DNA from 3 places in the Streptomyces sp. NPDC048277 genome. Region 1 is predicted to be linked to each of the others. Evidence: riboswitches for the same ligand, from Rfam matches in the RefSeq annotation. Region 1 holds a riboswitch; each other region holds the start of a gene.
The links. Region 1 has a riboswitch for cyclic di-AMP ahead of AB0D85_RS01660 (NlpC/P60 family protein). Riboswitches for the same ligand answer to the same signal wherever they lie in the genome.
Positions count from the first base shown of each region.

Region 2: another riboswitch for cyclic di-AMP. It lies ahead of AB0D85_RS18190 (transglycosylase family protein); the one in region 1 lies ahead of AB0D85_RS01660 (NlpC/P60 family protein).
Region 3: another riboswitch for cyclic di-AMP. It lies ahead of AB0D85_RS00585 (transglycosylase SLT domain-containing protein); the one in region 1 lies ahead of AB0D85_RS01660 (NlpC/P60 family protein).

Region 1 covers NZ_JBEZLQ010000001.1:333,036-336,302, forward strand. Annotated here, with positions in the region: gene AB0D85_RS01655 (tellurite resistance/C4-dicarboxylate transporter family protein) at 1-782, opposite strand, end outside; gene AB0D85_RS01660 (NlpC/P60 family protein) at 930-2,093, opposite strand; cyclic di-AMP (ydaO/yuaA leader) riboswitch at 2,102-2,274, opposite strand; gene pcrA (DNA helicase PcrA) at 2,597-3,267, shown strand, end outside.
Region 2 covers NZ_JBEZLQ010000007.1:229,639-232,905, forward strand. Annotated here, with positions in the region: gene AB0D85_RS18185 (transglycosylase family protein) at 151-1,158, shown strand; cyclic di-AMP (ydaO/yuaA leader) riboswitch at 1,342-1,542, shown strand; gene AB0D85_RS18190 (transglycosylase family protein) at 1,546-2,226, shown strand; gene eno (phosphopyruvate hydratase) at 2,558-3,267, shown strand, end outside.
Region 3 covers NZ_JBEZLQ010000001.1:115,858-119,124, forward strand. Annotated here, with positions in the region: gene AB0D85_RS00575 (hypothetical protein) at 1-253, opposite strand, end outside; gene AB0D85_RS00580 (Cof-type HAD-IIB family hydrolase) at 400-1,206, shown strand; gene AB0D85_RS00585 (transglycosylase SLT domain-containing protein) at 1,300-1,782, opposite strand; cyclic di-AMP (ydaO/yuaA leader) riboswitch at 1,788-1,984, opposite strand.

The DNA of each region.
Region 1 (3,267 bases):
CGCACGTCGTACCGCAGCCGGGGCCGCGCCACCTCCGCGGCCAGCAGGACGACGCACCAGGCCAGGTCCAGGACCAGCAGCGCCACCGTCACCGTGCGCAGCACACCGCGGTCGTCGTCGTTCCACAGGTAGAGCCGCGCACTGTCGGCCGCCAGCAGCTTCGCCCCGGCGAGCGCGGAGATCGCGAGCGCGCCACCCGCGATCCACTGGTCGCCGGGCCCCTCGGCGACCTGCCGCCAGTCGAACCGGGGCACGGCGAGCCCGTAGAACGCCAGCCCCAGCCAGAACAGCACCAGCGACAGATGCGCGAGCCACGCCGTGGTCAGAGCCGCCGCCAGCACCGCGCCCAGCACGGTGAGCCCCTGCGTGGCCACGCAGCCCAGGAATACCGCCCCCGGCATCCGCTCCTTCCAGTGCCGTACGACGAGGACGAGCAACGGCGGCCACAGCACCGTCGACAGCGCCAGCAGGGCCTCGGCGAGGGTCTGCCGGCCGAGCAGCGAGAACCGCGTCCCCAGCACCGTCGTAGCCGCTACGGCGGTGAGCGCGCCCGGTGTCCTCGCCTCCGTCACCCAGCGCCGCCGGTCGAGTGCCAACCGTGCGACGAAGTCCGCGGCCAGCCCGATCCAGGCCGCGCAGGCCAGCACCAGCATGACCCGGGACAGGATCTCCGCCCCCGCCAGATGCAGCGCCACGGACACGATCCCGGTGGCCATCACGGCGGCCCCGGCCGCCGGCTCACGCTGGGCCCACCAGACGCGGAGGGGTGAAATGCCGGACATGTTCCCGATGCTAAGGAGCGCGGACCGGGGTGCGGGCGGGGCACGCGCGCGTGGAGCACGAAAACCGCGCGGGCGCGGGATGGGGGCGGGGGCGCTCACATCCTCAGTGCGCGCCCCCGCCCGGTACCTCAAGCAGACGGGACAGGCTCAGGCCGGTCGCACCACACTGTGGATGATCGACTCGCCCCCGTAGTAGATCGACTCCTCCCGGACGTACGCGCCGGGCTTCGGGGCGTGGATCATCATGCCGTTGCCGATGTAGATACCGACGTGGCTGACGTCGTCGTAGAAGAAGACCAGGTCGCCGGGCTGGGCGTCGGCGAGGGAGACGGTGGTGCCGGCGTTCACCTGGTCGTACGTGGTGCGCGGCAGGGAGACACCCGCGGCCTTCCAGGCGGCCTGGGAGAGGCCGGAGCAGTCGTAGGAGCCGGGGCCGGTCGCACCCCACACGTACGGCTTGCCGATCTGCGCGCGGGCGAAGGCGATCGCCTTGGCGGCCTTCGTGGCGTACGCGGAGGAGGACGAGGAGGACGAGGAGGACGAGGAGCCGCTGGAGGACGACGTCGAGGACGACGACGTGTCCTGCTTGGCGGCGGCCGCGGCCGCCGCCTGCTGCTTCGCGAGTTCCGCCGCCTTGCGGGCCGCCGCCTCCTGCTGCTGCTTCTCGATCTCCGCGAGCCGGGCCTTCTCCTGGGCCGTCAGCTGCGACAGCAGCTCCCGCGCGGAGGCCAGCTTCGTCTGGACGGTGGTCTTGGCGGTCTTGAGTTCGTCCTGCGTCTCGGTGAGCGTCTCGAGGCTCTTGGCGGCCTCCTGCCGCTTCTTCATGGTCGCGGACTGCTGTGTGGCGTAGTCGTCGACCGCGCCCTTCTGGCGCGAGGTCAGCCGGTGCATCAGCTGCGACTGGTCGAAGTAGTCCTGCGGATCGTTCGCGAGCAGGAAGGTCGCCGTCTGGGGGACCTCGGTCCCGGTCCGGTACTGGGCCGCGGCGAACGATCCCAGTTCCTCACGTGCCTTGTTCAGCCGGTCCGTGCGCTTGGCGACGTCGTCCAGCAGGGTGTCGACCTGCTTGCGCTGGGTACCGGTCTTCTCCTTGGCCGCGTCGTACTTCTCGGTCGCCGACTCGGCCTGCCGGTAGAGGGCGTCGACCTTCTTCTCGACCTCCTCCAGGCTCGGCTTGCCGTCCTCGGAGGGCGCGGCGTTGGCCGTCTGGGAGAGCAGGGCCACGGAGGTGAGGGCGGCGGTGGCCAGGGCGGGGGTGCGTATGCCTGCTACGCGCGTTGCTGAGGGACGGGACTTGCGGTGCGACGCCAACGGAGGCGACTCCTTCCATGTTCCGCCTACCGAGTTAGCTGTCGGGTTCGGGCGGGTGCTTCGGAAGGGTTGCCCTACGGTCCGTTCCCCGGTGGGAAGTCGGGACCGATTCACCCCAAGGTCGGTGTGGGTCCCCGGCTCCGGCGGCGCGGCGGCGCACCGGACTCGGCGGAGGCCGTACGGCCCGGCGACGTTCGCCGGTGGGTGTCGTACGGCCTGCCCGGCACGCTAGCCAACTCGTGTGGCCCGTGTGAAGGTTGATGTGCGATATGCCCGATACATTTTCGTGACCTTTGTGTTGCGACCCGATCCGCTCGGTCGATCAAGGAGTATATGGCGCGACTTGTCCGGAATGGTTGAGCGGCCGGTGGCCCGGCGGACGGTTGCGGGGGTGCCCGCGGCGCGTGATCGCCAACCGTGACGGGGTGATTCTGGTGGGTGACCGGAGTGAATTCTCGGGGCGGCGGCCGGTTGTCGGTGGGGCGCCCTAGACTCGGAGAGCGATGAGCAGCCTCTTTGACGACAGCTTCCTGGCGAACCTCCAGCCCCCGCGCGGCCGCGAGGAGGAACCCCCGCCGCCGCCCGAGGACGAGCACGTACCGGAGCCGATTCCGGACGATCTGTTCGGCGGGAAGTTCGACGTGCCCCCGGACCGGGACGCCTACTACCGCGACGGCGCCGCCCGCCCGGCCCTGGACCCGGCCGCGCTCCTGGAGGGGCTCAACGACAACCAGCGGGCGGCCGTCGTGCACGCCGGCTCCCCGCTGCTCATCGTGGCCGGCGCCGGTTCCGGCAAGACGCGCGTGCTCACCCACCGCATCGCCCACCTCCTCGGCGAGCGCCATGTGCACCCGGGCCAGATCCTCGCGATCACCTTCACCAACAAGGCCGCGGGCGAGATGAAGGAGCGCGTCGAGCAGCTCGTCGGCCCGCGCGCGAACGCGATGTGGGTGATGACCTTCCACAGCGCGTGCGTGCGGATCCTGCGCAGGGAGAGCAAGAAGCTCGGCTTCACCTCCTCTTTCTCGATCTACGACGCGGCCGACTCGAAGCGGCTGATGGCCCTGGTCTGCCGCGACCTGGACCTCGACCCGAAGCGCTTCCCGCCGAAGTCCTTCAGCGCCAAGATCAGCAACCTCAAGAACGAGCTGATCGACGAGGAGGACTTCGCCGC
Region 2 (3,267 bases), on a different contig from region 1:
AGGTGACCAGCACTCAAGTCTGTGATCTTCACGTGATCTGCGCGGCATTAACTTGTGACAAGTGATCGTCTGCCTATACGTTCACCCATCAGTGCGGGGCCCTGCGGGACCCGCCGCACCGGTCATCGCTGTCGCTCGAAAGGTTTCCGCATGCTCTCCGGGAACGGCCGTCATCGTCGCCCCCGCCAGGCTCCGGCCCTCCTCGTCGCGGCCGGCGTGACCGGCTCGGCCATCGCCATCCCGCTGCTCGGCGCGGCGAGCGCCAACGCGGCCGACGGCACCACGTGGGACAAGGTGGCCAACTGTGAGAGTGGCGGCTCCTGGAGCGCCGACACCGGCAACGGCTACTACGGCGGTCTACAGATGTCCCAGCAGGACTGGGACAAGTACGGCGGCTCGGAGTTCGCCACCACGCCCGACCAGGCGAGCCGTTCGCAGCAGATCTCGGTCGCCGAGAAGATCCTCGCCGACCAGGGCACCAAGCCCTGGCGGACCTGCGCCCTGCTCGCCGGGCTCTCGTCGGACGACGCCTCGGTGAACGTCGACACGGGCGTCGACGGATCGGATGATTCATCCGGTTCCTCCGACTCGTCGGACTCGTCTTCAGGGCTCTCGAATTCGTCCTCTTCGTCCTCCGCCTCTGATTCCGGCTCCTCCTCGGGCGCCGCGGACTCCGGGGACAGTTCCGCCACTCCCGCCCCCAGCGCGAGCGCGAGCACCGACTCCAAGGCGGACACTCCCAGCAAATCCGCCAAGACGGATAAGTCGGGATCTTCCGACTCCGGCGCCTCGAAGGCCGGTGAGAGTCCCGTCGTACCCGAAACCGACAACTCGGATAATTCCGGCCAGGCCGAGGGTTCTTGGAGTCTGGTCGACACGGGTGCCGTCACCAGCGGTGGCAAGCACCGCGGCGGCTCGGCGGACGAAAGCGTGACAAACGGTCAGAGTGCCGCATCCTCCGGCCGTCACGCCTCCCGGGATGCCGGCACCTACACCGTCCGGGACGGTGACACCCTCGCCTCCATCGCCGACTCCCTTGGCCTCGACGGCGGATGGCGTGCGCTCTATGCCGCGAACAAGGCGGACATCGGTACCGACCCGAACAACATCACCCCCGGTCAGACCCTGAAACTCGGCAGCGAATCGGGCGAAAAGTAGCGGGAGTTGGTGCCCCACTTGAAAGCCAAATGTCCGGTTTGGTGAAAGTGTGGGATGAGTCTCAGAAGCCCTGATCATCTTTGAAATTCACCGGATCGCCTGTTTACGGTCGAGGCCGCTCGTCACCGCGAGCCCCGGCCGTCGCAACGCCGAGTCCTGCCAGCGGCCACCCGGGAACAGTCGTCGCGTCATGCGCCGTAGGCAGGAGCGGGGGACCCAAGGTAAGTGCCGGGTCCGGTAGTTGAGCCCTCAGGGGCCTCACGGCCGAAAGGCCGCCGGAACCGGCTTGGGGTGAAGCCGCGCACCGATGGACAGGTGTGCGGCCGGGCAACTCAACCGGCCCGAACCCGACAGCTCACCTCGCAGGCGTCGGTGAGGGGATCCTCCATGCTGTTCTCCGGCAAGGGCAAGCACCGTCGTCCGTCCAAGGCCGTCCGCGCCATCGCTGTCGCCGGTGTCACCGGTGTCGCCGTCGCCGCCCCGCTCATGGCGGCCGGCAGCGCCTCCGCCGCCACCGCCTCCGAGTGGGACACGGTCGCCAAGTGCGAGTCCGGCGGCAACTGGTCCATCAATACCGGCAACGGCTACTACGGCGGTCTCCAGTTCTCCGCCTCCACCTGGGCCGCGTACGGCGGCACCGCCTACGCCCCGCAGGCCAACCAGGCCACCAAGGCGCAGCAGATCCAGATAGCCGAGAAGGTCCTCGCCGCGCAGGGCAAGGGTGCCTGGCCGGTCTGCGGCACGGGCCTGTCCGGCGCCGCCTACACCGGCAGCGGCTCCAGCTCCGCCGGCTCGTCGAGCAGCAGCACCGGTACCCGCTCGGCCGACACCCAGGCCGCCTCCCGCTCCGCCGAGCGTCCGGCCGCCAAGAAGACCGTCACCACCCCGACCGGCAAGAAGGTCAAGAAGGGCGACGGCGAGTACAAGGTCGTCAAGGGTGACACCCTCAGCTCGATCGCCGAGAAGCACAAGGTCAAGGGCGGCTGGCAGGCGCTGTTCAAGCTGAACAAGGACATCGTCGCCGATGCCGACTTCATCTACCCGGGCCAGCAGCTGCACCTGAAGTAAGACTCAGCTGAACCACAGCCCCCACACAGCCGTGGTCCCCATAGTGGAGACCGCGTGAGGGTCACCCCCGTCCCCCACAGACCCCCGCTCCGGTGCGTTTTCCCCCGTACGCACCGGAGCGGGGTTTCTCTTTGGCCCGTTCTTCTCCCGTTCTTCATCCGGCCCCCCTTTGTTCCGAGCGTGAACAATAGATACCGTCAGTCCTTGTCCACGGGACGGTCGGTCGACGGCCGACGGCCCCGGGACGGTTAGGCTCTAGTCGCAAGGCTGAGCAAGGGCCGACAAGGCTCACGTGCGCCCCGCACGACCAGCGTCACATCCCAAGAAGGAGATGCTCGTGCCGTCCATCGACGTCGTCGTAGCCCGGGAAATCCTGGACTCCCGAGGCAACCCCACGGTCGAGGTCGAGGTCGGCCTCGACGACGGCAGCACGGGTCGTGCCGCCGTTCCGTCCGGCGCCTCCACCGGCGCCTTCGAGGCCATCGAGCTCCGTGACGGTGACCCCAACCGCTACCTGGGCAAGGGCGTCGAGAAGGCCGTCCTCGCCGTGATCGAGCAGATCGGCCCGGAGCTGGTCGGCTACGACGCCACCGAGCAGCGCCTGATCGACCAGGCCATGTTCGACCTGGACGCCACCGACAACAAGGGCTCGCTGGGCGCCAACGCCATCCTCGGTGTCTCCCTCGCCGTCGCGCACGCCGCCTCCGAGGCGTCCGACCTGCCGCTGTTCCGCTACCTCGGTGGCCCGAACGCGCACCTGCTGCCCGTTCCGATGATGAACATCCTCAACGGCGGCTCGCACGCGGACTCCAACGTCGACATCCAGGAGTTCATGATCGCCCCGATCGGCGCGGAGTCCTTCTCCGAGGCGCTGCGCTGGGGTGCCGAGGTCTACCACACCCTCAAGAAGGTCCTGAAGGCCAAGGGCCTGTCCACCGGCCTCGGTGACGAGGGCGGCTTCGCCCCGAACCTGGAGTCCAACCGCGCCGCGCTCGACCTCATCCTGGAGGCCGTGAAGCAGGCCGGTTACGTCCCGGGTGA
Region 3 (3,267 bases), 220 kb from region 1:
AGCCGTCCAGGAGCCAGCACGCGTAGTTCCAGCGAGCCTCGCCCGGGTCCGCCAGGCGTCTTTCGGCCTCGTACTGGGTCTCCGTGTTGTAGCCGATCGCCACATACGGTCTGCGGTAGTCGTCGTCCACGCGCCAGATATGGAACGACAACGCATAGATCTGGGGCCGCAACTCCAGCGGGAACCGCTCCAGCACACCGGTCGCCGCCTCCAGCAGATGCGCCCGGAAGTCTCCCCGCACGTCCGTCACCACGCCCGCCCCCGTCGGATCGGTGCAACCAACTCACCGCAAACGTAACGCGCCCCACTGACAACACCCCCATCACCTAAGCGGCGGGCGCCACTTGAGGCCGAAACGCACTGTGAGTACCAGCGGCGTGCTGTCCGTATTCTCTGATCATGGTCGCACCCTCCCCGTACTCACTGATCGCCACCGACCTGGACGGCACGCTGCTGCGCGGCGACGACACGCTCTCGGAACGGTCGCTCGCCGCGCTCACGCGGGCCGGCCGGGCCGGCGCCCGGCACCTCGTGGTGACCGGCCGCCCCGCGCCGAGAGTGCGCCCGCTCCTCGACGACCTCGGCTGCACGGGACTCGCGGTCTGCGGCCAGGGCGCGCAGGTGTACGACGCCGGCGCGGACCGGCTGCTGTGGTCGGTCACCCTGGACCGGGAACTGGCGGAGACCGCGCTCGGCAAGATCGAGGCCGAGGTCGGCCAGGTGTACGCGGCGGTCGACCAGGACGGAGTCGACGGGCTCACGCTCATCGAGCCGGGCTATCTGATGCCCCACCCCACGCTGCCCGCGCTGCGCGTCGGCCGGCGTGACGACCTGTGGTGCGAGCCCATCAGCAAGGTGCTGCTGCGCCACCACACCCTGTCCGACGACGAACTGGCGACGACCGCGCGGTCGGTGGTGGGATCGCTGGCGACGGTCACCATGTCGGGGCCGGGGACGGTGGAGCTCCAGCCGTGCGGGGTGACCAAGGCGACCGGGCTCGCGCTGGCCGCCGACCATCTGGGGCTGAGCCCCGAACAGGCCGTCGCCTTCGGCGACATGCCCAACGACATTCCCATGTTCGAATGGGCGGGCTACGGGGTGGCGATGGCCAACGCCCACCCCGAACTCAAGGCCGTGGCCGACGAGATCACCTTGTCGAACGAGGACGACGGCATCGCCGTCGTCCTCGAAAGACTGTTTCCGTAAGGCCGTAAGGCCGTAAGGCCGTATGGCCATGACGCCGTGAAGCCGTGAAGCCATTCGCGGGCATTAAGCCGTCGAAGGCTCCTCAAACCTCGATCAGTACGCGCCGAAGACGTTGTCGATCGAGCCGTACCGGTGGGCGGCGTAGTTGCAGGCGGCGGTGATGTTCGCGACCGGGTCGTAGATGTCGTACGACGTGCCGGCAACGTGGTAGGCGTTGAACGTCGGGTTGATCACCTGGAGCAGGCCCTTGGACGGGATGCCCTTGGCCGCGTTGGAGTCCCAGAGGTTGATGGCCCGAGGGTTGCCGGACGACTCGCGTATCACGTTGCGGTGGATGCCGTTGTAGGAGCCGGGGATGCCCTTCTGGGCCATGATCGCGAGCGACTCGCGGATCCAGCCGTCGAGGTTGTTCGGGTACCCGGCGAGCGTCTTCGAGGGCGTCGTGGTGGAGGTGGCGGTGGTGGCGGCGGCGGTGGTCGCCCCGATGATCGGGAGGGCGAGCAGGGCGGCGCCGGTGCCGACGGCGGTGAGTGTGCGGGCGATGCGGGTGCGACGGGGCTGAGCGGCAGTAGGCATGGCGAAGTTCCTCTCCGTCGCCTGCGAGGTGAGCTGTCGGGTTCGGGCTCGGGGAGTGCCCGGCCGCACCGCCCGAGGGCGGGGCGACTTGACCCCTAGCCGTTCCGGAACGACGTCCGTGAGTGACGTCGGCCGCCCGGTCCGGCGACTTACCTGGTTCCCCCGCTCCTGCCGTACGAAATGAACTCGTCGATGGGTTACGACGGGCGGCGGCAGGATTCGGCGTCCGCCCGGTGAGCCGGAACGTATGCGAGAGCACATGTCCGGAACAAGTACCTGATTCCCGCAACACACCGATTGACCTTGATCTGAGGCATATGGGGCGCTTGATCCTTTGCGGTTGCCAAGCCTCAACTGGCCTACGGGAAAAGGGAAGGAAGGGTTGCCTTACGGGCTCTGCGGCTTTTGGGTGCGCGTGACCTACTTCACGAAACCGCAATCACGGCAAAATGGGACATGCCGGATTCATGAAATCCGTTTTTTGAAACTTCAACACAAAAATGCTCCGCCGTCATCCGGGTGAACCACCCCGCCTGGGGGTGCTGAAGGGGCCCGCGCCGCAGGCGACTTCACGGATTGCCCGAATTGTCGTTTTAGCGGAATTTCGGGCCCATCGGGCAAATCGACGAGCCTGATCGGGTGTGGGCCGGCAGTGGGTCCTGCTCGTCGAGCGCGGCCGGGAGGTCGATGTGCGGCATCGACTCGCGTCGACCAGGCGCCTGGGGGGCGGTGGTTCCAAGGGGCAAGGGGGTGCCGGGAGTTCCGGCGTGTGCGTGATCCTGGTCACGTGAGGGCGGAACTTCCTTTGTCGTGCGGGTCGTTGTCATGGCGGTCGCCGGTGGGGCGGGCCGTGGCGGCAGTCTGGGCGGCCCGGGCGTGAGGGCCGTGATCCGGAAGGAAGCGCAGGCACCCCAGGAGGCGGCGGCTCCGTCGGGTCAAGGGTGTGCCGCCGGTCGCTGGACGGCGGTGCTCCCGTCCGCCGGGCTCTCGTCACTCGGCGGGGGAGGGGGTGGGCCGGTGCGGCGAGGGTGCGGGCTCGTCCGGCAGTGGGTGCCACGCGCGCGTGAGGGCGAGGTTCCGTCGGTCAAGGGGATGTGGAGGTCGTCGTGTGCGGTCTCGTGAGGGAGGGATGTATTGATGGGTGTCGCGTGTCCCCGTCGGCGTCGGCGGGCGGCGGAGGAGGTACGTCCGGGCAGGTGACGCCGACCGGAGAAGGGGTGGTCGTCCGTGGGCGGGCGCTCCCTCGGGCGGTCCGCCGTCATGTGTGGCGGTGTGAGCGGTCCGCGGTGCGGTGTATGCCCTGGTTCGGGACACGGCTTATGTCGCGGTTCGGGACAACTGTCGTTACTTCCTGTTAAGTCAGTGGATGTCAGGTCGTATCGGCTGATCAAAAACATACCGGTCGTGATCCGATAGCGCCCAGGGTGTAACCGTGGGCGCTATCGGTGATCGAAACCTGACCGGATACGCTGACTTGAGTGATGG